4 regions of the Blautia wexlerae DSM 19850 genome follow, and region 4 is predicted to be linked to each of the others. Evidence: riboswitches for the same ligand, from Rfam matches in the RefSeq annotation. Region 4 holds a riboswitch; each other region holds the start of a gene.

Region 1 (3,532 bases), 730 kb from region 4:
CTCAGCCCTTTCCGTAGATGATTTCATCAAGAAATCAAGTATTGTATATTACTCAAAATCCGCACTGCGTAATATACACAAAGATATCATTCAGTTTGCAACTTCTGAGCAGCTTACTGCACATGCAAATTCTATTGCAGTTCGTTTTGAGGATGAAGATAAAGAATAATGGTAAGGCTTTGAATTTGAAATCTGCTATAATGTAAACTGTAGTTTGCGCATTAAAACAATGGATTCAGAGTGTTTGAAAATAAGTAAGACAGAGAGGACTTAACCATGGCAAGAGAAGCCTCAGCAGAAAGAAATACAAAAGAAACAGAAATCAAATTAAAAATAAATCTGGATGGAACCGGATATTCTGATATTGAGACAGGTGTGGGATTTTTTAACCATATGCTGGATGGATTTACCCGTCATGGGCTCTTTGATCTCAGTGTCAGAGTCCATGGTGATCTTCAGGTGGATGACCATCACACCATCGAGGATACAGGAATTGTTCTGGGAACTGCATTAAAAGAAGCAATTGGTGACAAAAAGGGGATTAAGCGCTATGGAAGCTGCATCCTTCCCATGGATGAATCCCTGGTGCTCTGTGCGATTGATCTGTCCGGAAGACCTTACTTTGTATGGGATGCAGAGTTTACCACAGACAGGATCGGTGACATGTCCACGGAAATGGTAAAAGAGTTCTTCTATGCCATTTCCTATGCCTGTGGCATGAATCTTCATATCAGGGTTCTGGCAGGTGGGAATAATCACCATGTAGCAGAAGCAATGTTCAAAAGTTTTGCCAAAGCACTGGACGCAGCCACATCCTATGATCCAAGGATCACAGATGTTCTGTCTACCAAGGGCAGTTTGTAAAATTTGAAAATTTACGAAATGATTTATGGCAATCAATAAATTAGATGGAGACAGAAAATGGAAAATACAGTGAATTTAAAAAGCAGCATCGCATGGTCTGATTTTAAATTAAACAGTGATGGAATGGTACCTGTTATAGCCCAGGATTATCAGACAAACGAAGTGCTGATGCTGGCGTATATGAATGAAGAAGCATTTAATACCACTCTTGAAACAGGTAAAATGACTTACTGGAGCAGAAGCCGCAATGAACTCTGGACGAAGGGACTCACATCCGGACATCTCCAGTTTGTAAAATCCCTTACACTGGATTGTGACAATGATACGATCCTTGCTAAAGTAGAGCAGATCGGTGCAGCCTGCCATACCGGAAACAGAACCTGTTTTTTCAAAGCCCTGACAGAAGTGTAATGAATAACGCGATAATATACATACAAGCCAAAATTCCATTGCCGCAGGCAATCTGGAATGAATTTTGGCTACGTTACTGTGAACGGAGTGAACAGTAACATTAATGCCAAACATTAAAGGAAAATATACACGAATTGTATTGACATTTTTGTTAAAATGTGATAAAAAAAGAATATCCGAATTGAATATGTGCAATGTTATAACGCAAAGGTTGCATCGTACTTGATGTGCAAAAGAGAATCCGGTGAGAATCCGGAGCGATACCGTCACTGTGTATGGGAGCTGCTTTTCAGAAACCACTGGGAAACCGGGAAGGGAGAAACAGCGATGATCGAAGTCAGGAGAACTGCCTTGGCGTAGAATTTAAGGTCTGCGGTATACAGAACCTGTATTCTCATAACGATACATAGCTCTTTTATTAAATGAATCAGACAGAATCGAAATTACAGATATATCTGGTACATATAAACCATGTATTTATGGGAAAGCGGTAGCTGCAGAATATGCAGTTGCCTTTTTTGTGCATACAATTGTCCGGAAATACGAGAAATAAAAGAGGAAAAACGAAATGAAAAGAAAATCCATGTTAGCCTTATTACTGGCAGTATCCATGACCTGTTCCATGACAGCAGCAACAGGTACAGTTGCTTTTGCATCTGATGATGCAGCAACAGAAGAGGCTGCAGATGACACAGAAGCAGCTGCAGACGATGCAGATGCAGCAGATACAGAGGAAGCATCTGATGATACAACAGAAGCTTCTGATGATGATCAGAAAGCCGCAGACGAAGTTGGTGCCCTGATCGATAAGATTTATGTTCAGGAAAGAACAGACACAACTGACGAAGACTGCAAAGCAGCAAAAGAAGCATGGGACAAACTTACAGATGCTCAGAAAGAACTGGTAACAGGTGAAGAAGCAAGCCCTGAATACTTTGGACGTGACACAGGTGATGCTTCCAAAGATGATCCTCGTAACCAGGATGAGATTGGTGAGAATGAACTTCTTGTAGTAAGTTTTGGTACATCCTTCAACGACAGCCGTGCAGAGGATATCAAAGGAATCGAGGATGCCCTTGCAAAAGCATATCCGGACTGGTCAGTAAGACGTGCATTTACAGCACAGATTATCATCAACCATGTACAGGCAAGAGATGATGAAGTAATCGATAATATGCAGCAGGCTCTTGACCGTGCAGTAGCTAACGGTGTTAAGAATCTTGTTGTACAGCCGACACATCTGATGCATGGTGCAGAATATGATGAAATGACAGAGGCAATTGATGGATACAAAGACAAATTTGAATCTGTTGCAATTGCAGAGCCAATGCTCGGTGAAGTTGGTGATGACGCTACAGTAATCAATGATGACAAGAAAGCAGTTGCTCAGGCGATCACAGATGAAGCTTGCAAGGAAGCTGGATTTGATGATATGAAAGCAGCAGCAGATGCAGGCACAGCATTTGTATTCATGGGACATGGTACATCCCATACAGCTAACGTAACCTATGACCAGATGCAGACACAGATGGATGATCTTGGATTCACAAACGCTTTCATCGGAACTGTAGAGGGAGAACCGGAAGACACAGCATGTGACAAGGTTATCGAGAAAGTAAAAGAAGCAGGATTCAAGAATGTAATCCTTCGTCCTCTGATGGTTGTTGCCGGAGACCACGCTAACAATGATATGGCTGGTGATGATGCAGATTCCTGGAAATCTCAGTTTGAGGCATCCGGTGATTTCGACAGTGTTGACTGTCAGATCGCAGGTCTTGGAAGAATCGCAGCAGTAGAAGATCTGTATGTGGCTCATACAAAAGCAGCAATTGATTCTCTTGGAGCATCTGACGATGCAGCAGCAGAAGATACTGATGCCAAAGCAACAGATGACAGTGCAGACGATGCACAGGCAGATGACGCAGCTGAGACAACAGCTGATACTGCAGAGGCTGACGCTGAATAAAAAATATTGTTCAAACAAGATAAACTGCCCGGAGAACTTGCAAAAGTTTCCGGGCAGATATATTATATGATAAGAAAAAAAGAAGTCATAGCAATTCCATAAAATACTGCAAACAGTTCGCACGTTTCTGTTCATTCCGTTCACAGTAACGTGCGCACATCTGAGAAAGATCCAGAGGAACTGTCTTAATTGCATTATTTTCTGGAATTACTATAATATATTTGCCATCACCTGTTCAAAAGCCTGTTGCTCTGCAGCAGATGGGTTGAACAGCACGATAGAAAAAACTAT
Region 2 (3,532 bases), 1.0 Mb from region 4:
TATTTTCTTACTCCTGTCTTGGGTCAAGAACGTCACGGATGCTGTCACCAAGCATGTTGAAGATAACTACGCAGATTACAATCGCGATACCTGGGTAGATCATCAGCCATGGTGCTTTTGCCATGTAAGTTCTTCCCTCGTTCAGCATCAGTCCCCATTCCGGTGTCGGCGCTGTAGCACCAAAACCAAGGAAGGATAAGGATGCCAGTTCCAGCATCATGGTTCCGATATCTGCTGCTGCAGTTACTACCATCTGAGTAACCATGTTCGGAAGAACATGTACCAGCAGGATCTTCCATGTCCTGGTTCCGTTTACGACTGCTGCTTCAATATAAAGGTTCTTCTTTACTCTCAGTACCATGCTTCGTGCAAGACGGGCATATTTGGTCCAACTTACCGCTGCAATGGAGATAACGGCATTCACAAGGTTTGGTCCCAGCATACCGGCGATTGCGATTGCAAGCACCAGACCGGGGAAAGAGATCATCATATCTGCGATACGCATGATCACACCGTCCACGATTCCTCCGAAGTATCCGGCGATCACTCCAAGAAATGTACCGATCACAAAGATAACTGCCACCAGACATAAGGTCATGATCAGAGAAGTTCTGGTTCCAAAAATAACTCGTGATAACAGATCACGTCCCAGCTTATCTGTCCCAAAGGGATGTGCAGAACTTGGAGCCTGAAGTGATTCCAGCATCACTGCATCCAGCGGGTCGTAGGGTGCGATCTGTGGGGCAAACACAGCCACACCGACTACGACCAACGCCAGTATCGAAAAAAGAGTAAACTGCTTATTTTCTTTAAATACTTTCGCTAACTTCAATTATCTATCCTCCTTAAGTCTTGGATCCAGATAAGTATAGGACAGATCCACAAGCAGATTGATACACATATACAGGATAGCGATCCACAGTACATATCCCTGAACCAGCGGATAATCGCGACAGGAGATTGCTTTGACTGCCATATTTCCCATACCCGGCCAGTTATAGATGATTTCAACGACTGCAGTACCGCCAAGAAGACTTCCCAGGGAAAGTCCAAGCAGAGTTACCAGCGGAAGCATTACATTTGGAAGAACATGTCTCCATAAAATCACACTCTCCTTGATACCTCTCATACGTGCACCTGTTACATAATCCTGATGAAGCTCCTCCAGAACCGCACTTCTCACCTGTCTGGTATATTTGGCAGACATGGCAAGCGCCAACGTAAGTGACGGCAGGATCATAGCCTTCAGATCAGTACTTCCTCCTGCTACATTTACCCAGCGAAGCTGTACACCGAAGATACTCAGTAAGATCAGGCCAAGCCAGAAGCTTGGTACGGATACCCCGATAAAAGTAATTCCTCTTACAAAGTAATCCGGGAATTTGTTCTGATACACTGCTGCCAGGATTCCCAGCGGAATGGAAATCACGATCATCATAAGCAGTGCCAGCAGAGACATCTTCAGGGTTGGCCAGAAACAGGATACAAGTTTCTGTACTACCGGCATCTTAAAGGAATAGGACTGTCCCATATCTCCGGTAAGTACACCCTTCAGCCAGGTTCCATACTGCACAAGAAAGGGCTGGTCAAGTCCCAGCTCATGCCTTGTCTGTTCCAGAAGCTCTGGTGTGGGAAGATTACCGCACTCTGTCAGCATGATCTCAGCCGGATCACCAGGAGACAGATAAGTCAGTCCAAAGGTTAGAAAGCTGATACCAAACAGGACGATCAGAATCTGCAGAAATCTTTTCCCGATTTGTTTTTTCGTCAAAATAATCTCCTTCCTACATCTTTCGTGAATTAAACCAATACCGGAAATGTTTCTGATTACTTTTACTCAGTAACATGGGGAATCCCCCCATAGGGGTTAATTTTCAGGCAAAAAAATAGCCCGCAATATGAAAACACCATACATACGGACACAAAATGACATGAAAAAATTATGCTTCCTATCTACCGTAAGAATCATTCCTATCCCAATTGTAAGCAGTTCTCCTGACTTAAGTTCACCACTTCGAAATCGCCTTCCCGGACCAACTTTAAAATCACATGATCCAGTGACATTTTTCATTCCGAAGCTCCCTCTTACAGTGACGGGATCGTACCGGACTTACACCGGTTTCTCTATTAATCCTTGTGGAACTTACAACGACTGGTTCAAAACCAATAAATGTTATTTAATTTTTACTATAATATTATAGAATATATTTTTTTACTTTGTCCAGTAATTAGCAAAAAAAGTCAAATTGTACATAAAAACATACAATCAGATTTTTTAATAAATAAACAAGGTTATTTTAACTTCCCAATATGATAGAACTTCCACAAAATAGCTTTTTTCTCAACAACTGTTGTCTTGTTCCTGCTGCTGTTCTATGCTAAAATATTTCCAGTATAAAATCATAAACCACAGACAGATCAGTACCCTGACATTTCCGGCACTGATCATATCTGATCATATTATACAAACTGTCAGGAAAGAGGCGATTACATTGAACATTGAAGATTCCTGTATTTCCTGCATTGACACAGACTGGTCCTACCAGCTTGCCAGACGCATGGAAAAAGAGAAAACAAACCCTGTTCTGGGCTATCGTACTGCAGGTTCCGCTGCTGAAACAGCTACAGGAGATATGTTATACAGGGAAATGAAAGCTATCGGACTTACCGATGTAACCAGAGATACATTCTCACTGGACGGATGGGAATTCGAGAAGGCAGTCCTGAAATTTACAGATGATGACGGGCAGGAACACACCTTTCAGATGGGCGGATATCAGACAAATTTCGAGACAGACGGATTTGAAGATTACGAACTCGTTTATCTGGGAAAAGGAACTGCCGCAGATTATGAAGGCATAAACGTAAAAGGAAAGCTAGTTATGGTTGAGATCAACCAGCGAGACGAATGGTGGATCAGCTTCCCTGTTTATCAGGCTTATCTGCGTGGCGCTGCTGCCCTGATCGCAGTTCAGGCAAACGGCTACGGAGAAATCGCAGAGTCTGCGCTGAATGCACAGGATATCGCAGGTCCTGATTTCGCACCTGCATTCTCTCTGTCTCAGGCAGATGCACGTATCCTGAAGCGTTCTCTCCGAAATAAAATTTCCGCCTGCGAAGACAACACCACTGATTCAGAAGATACCCATAACACTCCGGAACAGGATGCTGCTTTATTACGCAGATCCTCATTAAAAGTATCACTGGATGCCCGTTCCAGAGTGATTCCGGACACAACAGCAGGCAATATCACAGGTAAAATACAGGGGACTGAGACAGACTCTATGATCCTGCTGTCCGCACACTATGATTCCTATTTCGATGGATTCCAGGACGATAATGCGGCAGTCGCCATGATGCTCGGCATTGCCCGTTCACTTGTAAAGGGCGGCTATAAGCCTGCCCACACTCTCGTTTTCTGCGCAATGGCTGCCGAGGAATGGGGAATCATTGATTCCAAATACGACTGGTCTACAGGAGCCTACAATCAGGTATTCCGCGTACATCCTGACTGGCAGGGTAAAGTGATCGC
Region 3 (3,532 bases), 500 kb from region 4:
CTGCAAAGGAGGTGATCATCGCGCCAATAAAAGCAGTAACTCCGACAGAATTCCCGCCAAGAAAGCTTCCGATTCCGAGCATGATTGCCAGCGTTGCACCAAGAGACGCGCCGGATGAAATACCAAGTACATACGGATCTGCCAGCGGGTTCTGCACGATTGCCTGCATTACTACGCCACATACAGAAAGAGCCATTCCAACTGCCAGAGCCAGCAGGACTCTGGGCAGTCGGATCAGCCATACAACATCGTGAATTGCACCTTCTGCATAGGCGGACAGACTTTTTATATGAAATAATTTATAAACAATGACACTGTACACATCCTTCAGTGACAGGTCAGCATTACCAAAAGTAATCGCCGCAAGTATGGAAAAAATAAGAAATCCTGCAAGTCCGATGAGGACTGCCACATACATGGATGTTCTGAGCACATTGCCTTTTTTTGTCTGTGAAACCTGTTCTTTCACTGTTATGTCCTCAATCAGTCAAGATTCACATCCGGATATAATCCTTTTGCGAAAGTTTCAATACCATCCTGTGTACGTGTTGCACTTGCGTACATTTCACTGAGCATGATCGGATAAACACGACCGTTCTTTACAGCGTCAAGGCTCTGAAGTGCTTCGTCATCCTTGATAACGGCAAGCTGGCTTTCTTTTACAGTTTCCGGATCATCACCTGCATATGGCATGTATACAACAAAAATCACATCAGGGTTTGCTGCAATGATATCTTCTTTTCCTGCTGTAGAAGCATCCGGGTTTGCCAGAGTCGCACCCAGTTGTGTTACCATATCTCCACCAAGGCTCTTTGCACCATAGTTTGTGATATCTTCTCCAAGAGGTTCCAGAACCATTACGCTTGGTTTCTCTTCTACATCTGCTGTTGCTGTAAGAGTTTTATCGATCACTGCCTTTGCATCATCTACGATTGCCTGTGCTTTGTCCTGTACATCAAAAATCTTTCCAAGATTTAAGATGTCTGTAAATTCATTTTCCAGAGTTCTGTCTCCGTCAGGGCGTGTGTTTGTGTTGTAATAAGTGTTGCAGCCTTTGTCGATCCAGTCTGTTACATTTCCGAGATTTTTATCAGAAAACAGGGAGCTCCAGGATAAGATCATGTCTGGCTCCAACATCGTTACAGTCTCAAGGGATGGGGTAAATTCATCAAGATAATTTGTTTTTGAAAATGCATCTTTAAGTTCATCCGGAACTTCATTGTCAAGACCTGCAGTAGCTACCAGACGGTCTTCCAGGCCAAGTGCAAGCATGGTTTCAATGCTTCCCTGATATACAGCAAGAACTTTCTCCGGTGCCTTTTCATAGGTTGTTTCGATTTCATTTCCATCATAATCATAGGTTGTGATGGTCAGAGGATATTCTGTCTTTGTACCTTCTGCGTCTGCTGTCTTATCTGCATCTGCTGAATCCTGTGCGTCTGCATCTGCTGCCGGCTGATTGTCCTCTTTGATTGTCTCAGAGTCTGCTCTCTCTGCTGCAAAAGCTGCCGGAGCTGCGGAAACTGCCATAGCTGCTGCCATCATAATTGCCATGATTCTTGTGGATAAATACCTGTTTTTCATTTGACTTCCTCTCTTTTCGTATATGTTATTTACCTGTTCGTGTAACCGAAAAGATGGGACTTCAGAAAAAGTAAAATAGAAGTGATAAGAATAACGGATACTTTTTACGGAAGCTCCTTCTTTACGCTGTCAGGCAGGTTTCCTGACTCACAGATCACAGAAAATTTCCACAAAATAAAAACTGATACAACATCCATGCTTCAGCAGTTCATGAATGTTGTATCAGAAATATTTCCAGATACTCTCTGACAGCCGGATTCCGCCTTCTCACATATTTATGCAATGACATATTACAATCCCGCTTTTTTTCTGTATACAGTGGCCGCAACCGTTCAGGCATTTCACCTGATTCCCTCTCACATTACCATACACAAAATCTGCATATGATAATGTTCACTTAACAGCTTATTCAATTACGCTGATACAATTTTAGCACACTGCTTTTATAATTACAACCATATTCGAGACACATCAGAATTCTTTCTTCTCCATAAGCCGGACACCAATCCAAAAAGACCCCATATATACAATTACTGTAAATAATACAACTCCGGCCAATACCATTCCCCAGTTCAGTCCATTCAGCCATGCATCGACTGCGTCTGCTGAAAGTCCCATTGTTTTTATCAGAATATAAACTACGGCAAATATAATAGCCCACATGACCATTGCAATATAACGTCCTTTTTCCGCTCCAAAATGTATTACAAGCGGGAGCGATACCGCCAGCATAAGAAGTGCCAGTGGAATGTATATCAGGCTGCCAATGATAGTCTCACTCAGACACCCCTGAAGTTCTGCCACACCTTTGCAGATTACTCCCGTTATCGTTGCAATTCCCCACGCTACAGCCGTAAGCCCTGCTCCCAGCAGATATTTTTCCGCCACATACTGTTTTCTGGTAACCGGCAAGGTCATAAGAAACGCAAGACCATTATCAAACTCATCATAACTTATAGTCGTAATGGCAAAAATTGCTGTGACAATCGTAAAATATCCTGTAGCAAAACTGACGCTCCCGCTTCCTGCCAGATTCAGGATGACTTCCATTACAACAACCAGGATAAAAAACTGTTTCTGCTGTTTCATCAGTTCTATATCCTTTACAAATAATCCCTTCATACCTGTTCCTCCATCATCATTACCAGATCATCAATCTTTCCATTCTCAATTACAACATCCGGGTAATTTTCCATATAAAATTGTTTCTGGTTTGTCAGACACCTGTATCCATAAGCTTCTTTCCGGATCTTAATAAGGTATTGCTGATCCAGTTTTTCGTACTCTTCTTCTGCAACTTTAAGAACTGCATAATCTGACAGCAGTACATCTGTATCCTCATGAAGGATAATTTTTCCGGCATGGATCATATAAAAATCGTCACAAAGACTCTCCAGATCTGATGAAATATGTGAACTGATCAGAATAGAACTGCTTTCATTTTCTTCCATATATTCTCTCAGCATGTTCAGCACTTCATCCCTGGCTATCACATCCAGACCAACTGTGGGCTCATCCAGAATCAGCAGTTCTGCCTTATGGCTTAATGCTGCCAGTACTTTAAACTTTGCTTTCATACCAGTGGAAAATTCTTTGATTTTCTTGTCTGTGGGCAGATTGAATCTTCTGCACTGCTGCAGGAATTTCTCTCTGTCAAAATCCGGATATATGCTTTTCATAATATTGGCCACGCCCGCTGCTGTCAGATACATACTGAAGCCTGAATCTGCAAAAACAACTCCCAGTTTCTGTTTATCCTCCGGCCTAAGCTCTTCTGCCTTTTTCCCAAAGACCTCTATCTCTCCGCCATCCGGATGAATCAAGCCGAGCAGAGCTTTAAATGTGGTGGATTTCCCGGAACCATTTCTTCCAATAAGTCCTGTAATCATCCCAGGCTGTACTTCCATAGAACAGTCCAGCGAAAAACCTCTGTAATGTTTCTGCAAAT
Region 4 (3,532 bases):
TTTACTTCCGTCACAGAATTTCTCCATCTCTTCACGAGCTGAGAATTCTGAACCTCCATCCGTGAGGATCACCGGAAAAAGCTTTTTGAATGCATCCTGTCCTAACACTGTTTCAAGCCATACAAAGACCTCTAACACGCATTCCTGGTCTTGATATTCCAACAGGAACATAAGCATAAGATTGCAGTTGCGGAATGTAAAGGTCAAGAGGGCGCAGCTTTCGCCTTTCATTCCTTCCACGCAGTCCATTTCCACAACATTTATATCTGGATGATCTTTCATATAATTCTGGAAATTTTCGTAGTTATGACCTTGACGATAAGAACGATCTTTTGCACTGGTCTGTGTAGGTTTCTTGCGTTTCTTATAACGTACAGAACGTCTTAAGTCACCATTGCGGACATCGAATACACAATCATTGATGTAGGAGTAAAGTGTTCTTCTGGAGCAACCCAATTCTTCTGCATGAGTAGCATAAATATGACCGATGGACTGATGCTTCTCCTTGATCAATGGAACCAATAAATCATTCATGGATTGAATGCTTTCCGGAGTCTGGTTAATGCCGACTCTGCAATCGACCAGCACGCTACGGTACTCATCATGGGCATATTTGGATGAATAAAACTTTCTGGGCATAAGACAATGGGTCTTTTTACCACAGCCATTACATACGTAGGGAGGTTTATTCAGTTTCTCACATTCAGCTGTCTCATATGCGGGACATATATCAGTGCAGCGAAAGGATGGTTTTCTGCAAAGCTTACAATGAATGCCACACATCTTATCACACAAGCATGTCACCTTACAGTTCTTGCGATGAATACATGGCGGGTGAGTGTAACCTGAATCCGGACGTTCTTTTGTATGTGCGTGGAGACGTACTTCCTTTGATATGGTAGATGGATTTTTACCAATAATCCGTCCAATTTCAGTGAAGCTTTTATTCTCAGTAAGACCTTTCTCGATATCAACACGCTGTTCAAATGTTAAATGTTTCTGATTGCCTTTATTTTTCATAATTATCTCCAATCTGCACAGGCAGGCAATCAGCTGCAAGTACATTATACGGAGTAATGATTATCAAAGACAATATGGCAAATATGTGTGCAAAAGTAACTTCGACCTATATGGAATTTACTCTTGCATTTGGTCCAAAACCGGAATTTAGTTTTTCATTTAAGTTTTTCTACTACCTATGGTTATATTTTAGCACATATAGTGCCAAAAGTAAACATGTGTTCTTTCTTTGAGTAAAAAATTTGCGCGTCTAACTCATCACTAAAGTAACGAGAATGCGACGCGCAATTATTCAAAACCAAAAACATTACCTGCAAATCATACAAATCCCCACACATCCAATAACCAGCGCACAGAAAAGAAACGCTTTCCCTGCGCGTCCCCTCCCTGATTTTGTCTCCCCCTCAAAAAATTTGTTGTCTTTTCTCCAAAAAAGTGTATAATACGATTTAATCGAACATTCATTGACAATTACCGGTTTTTAGTTCTGTCAGTCACGGTATAGAAATGTCGGACTTTCAGCTAAGAGGGAATCAGGTCAGAATCCTGAACAGTCGTGCTGCTGTATACGTGCAGCCATATCTCATATCCATTGCATCGTTATGCGAGAAGGAGAGACATGGCGTTACTGCGTGAGTCAGAATACCTGCTATAAACTGCCGCCATTAACTACACGCAATAGGAAATGGAAGGGTGATCTTCTTTAGTGTTCTCTTTTTTACAGAAGTATCATCCTTACATATGTTTTCTCTGTTCCTTTTAAGGAATATAGAACACCGGCAGTTATCGGTACCTTGTTATTTTTATCATAGTCCATACTACTCCCATACAGAGAAAACAACATTGTCTATCAGCAAAGGAGTATTTTTTTATGTCACATTCTCTGACACTTACGCGTCGTAACTGCGGACAGTATATTGAGAAGAATATGGAACTTCCACAAAACTGCCGCGCTATCTCAGCAGAAACCTTTTTTAACAGACCTGATATTCGTTCTGTGGTATTTCCCTATGAAATGGAACAGATTGGAAACAAAGCCTTTCAGGGATGTTCCCGGTTAAGCAGAATAGAGCTTCCTGAACATCTGCAAAAACTTGGCATAGGGGTATTTTCAGACTGCATTTCTCTGAAAAAAGTCAAAATTCCCGCCAGCCTTACCAGTATTCCAAAAAACGCATTTAACAATGGCCGGAAACTGAACAGTCTGGAGTTCGCCCCGAACAGCAAACTGACATTTATCGGTCCGAATGCCTTTTCAGAATGCGCTACTCTTACGGAAGTTGTTTTCCCTGCCTCTCTGGAAGAAATTGATGACAGGGCTTTTTATAAATGTAAGAAACTGAGTTGTATTTCTTTTCCGGGGGGGGGATTTAAGGGTTATCGGAAAGCAGGCTTTCTATTTCTGCGGAATGGATTCGCTGCAGCTGCCTGATTCGCTGGAAGTTCTTGATGAGAGTGCTTTTTTTAAGTGCTGTAATCTGACCTCTGTGGTGATTCCGCCCAATGTCAGATACCTTGGAAAATGGATCTTTCATGGATGTAACCGCCTGCAGTATCTGGAGATTCGCCATGATCCTGAATTTATCGGGGAATGGATCATCAACAAAGCGGCTACGATCCGCTGTTATAAAGGTTCTAAAGTAGACAGATACTGCCAGCAGTCAGGATTCAAAGTAGAATACTTTTCCTAATAACAACAAAATCTGTATTGAACAGACAAAAAAGAGGAATGTTTATGAATGATACTTTTACTTATTTTCAAAAGAAGGGATGTACTGTTTTTTCTTTTCCGGGAAAAACAAGGGTTCTTAGCACCAGTCCTCTTAATGGCGGGATCACTGCTCATCTCACGCATGCTTTAAATATCAACTGCATGAATGGTGCCTATGAATGTGAAATGCTTGGAAACACCTATGAGGAAGACCTGAACATTCATACAAAAGAGCTGGGAATTGATCCGCAGACAGCAACCGCACTCAGCACAGCGGCATGGACTGAACTGTGTGCTGTTGAGAAAATCTGTTATCAGGAGTTATCCGTGACTGCTGCTGTTACAGGGGGAATTGATTCAAACGGAATGTGTCCGGGAGATCCTTCTTCTTACTATGAAAGAAACGGCGCTTACGAGATGCTGCCACCCGGTACGATCAATGTTTTTATCTATATCAATCAGAATGTTACAGAGGCAGCCATGGTCCGCTCAATGATGATTGCTTCGGAGGCAAAAGCAGCGGCCGTTTCACATCTCTTACTTGGAAGCTGTTATTCAGAAGAAATCGCGACAGGTTCTGGTACTGACGGAATGGTGATTGCCTCGGCTATGGAGGGAGAGCTGACACTTACCGATGCCTCCGGACATTCCAAGCTTGGAGAGCTGATTGGCAGGGCAGTCCGTATGGCAGTAAAACATGCCCTGATGAAACAGACAGCTGCCTGTGGTCCGAGACAGTTTCAGGTTCTTGTTCGTACTGGCAGATATGGAATCACCCCGGGAACTCTGTGGGATTTTTAT

Evidence for each region. A riboswitch is a leader RNA that binds a small molecule or an ion and turns the genes downstream of it on or off. The one in region 4 is predicted to bind cobalamin.
Region 1: another riboswitch for cobalamin. It lies ahead of NQ550_RS09180 (sirohydrochlorin cobaltochelatase); the one in region 4 lies ahead of NQ550_RS05740 (leucine-rich repeat domain-containing protein).
Region 2: another riboswitch for cobalamin. It lies ahead of nikB (nickel ABC transporter permease); the one in region 4 lies ahead of NQ550_RS05740 (leucine-rich repeat domain-containing protein).
Region 3: another riboswitch for cobalamin. It lies ahead of NQ550_RS03390 (ABC transporter substrate-binding protein); the one in region 4 lies ahead of NQ550_RS05740 (leucine-rich repeat domain-containing protein).

The regions. Positions count from the first base shown of each region.
Region 1 is NZ_CP102267.1:1,968,228-1,971,759, forward strand. Features, by position in the region: gene hisD (histidinol dehydrogenase) at 1-169, shown strand, start outside; gene hisB (imidazoleglycerol-phosphate dehydratase HisB) at 277-864, shown strand; partial or broken gene hisI (phosphoribosyl-AMP cyclohydrolase) at 943-1,269, shown strand; cobalamin riboswitch at 1,467-1,643, shown strand; gene NQ550_RS09180 (sirohydrochlorin cobaltochelatase) at 1,844-3,241, shown strand.
Region 2 is NZ_CP102267.1:191,693-195,224, reverse strand. Features, by position in the region: gene nikC (nickel transporter permease) at 8-832, opposite strand; gene nikB (nickel ABC transporter permease) at 833-1,771, opposite strand; cobalamin riboswitch at 1,969-2,162, opposite strand; gene NQ550_RS00800 (M28 family peptidase) at 2,559-3,532, shown strand, end outside.
Region 3 is NZ_CP102267.1:735,119-738,650, reverse strand. Features, by position in the region: gene NQ550_RS03395 (FecCD family ABC transporter permease) at 1-469, opposite strand, end outside; gene NQ550_RS03390 (ABC transporter substrate-binding protein) at 484-1,584, opposite strand; cobalamin riboswitch at 1,700-1,968, opposite strand; gene NQ550_RS03385 (ABC-2 transporter permease) at 2,056-2,706, opposite strand; gene NQ550_RS03380 (ABC transporter ATP-binding protein) at 2,703-3,532, opposite strand, start outside.
Region 4 is NZ_CP102267.1:1,237,683-1,241,214, reverse strand. Features, by position in the region: gene NQ550_RS05745 (IS30 family transposase) at 1-1,020, opposite strand, end outside; cobalamin riboswitch at 1,486-1,688, shown strand; gene NQ550_RS05740 (leucine-rich repeat domain-containing protein) at 1,892-2,452, shown strand; gene NQ550_RS05735 (leucine-rich repeat protein) at 2,430-2,711, shown strand; gene NQ550_RS05730 (adenosylcobinamide amidohydrolase) at 2,756-3,532, shown strand, end outside.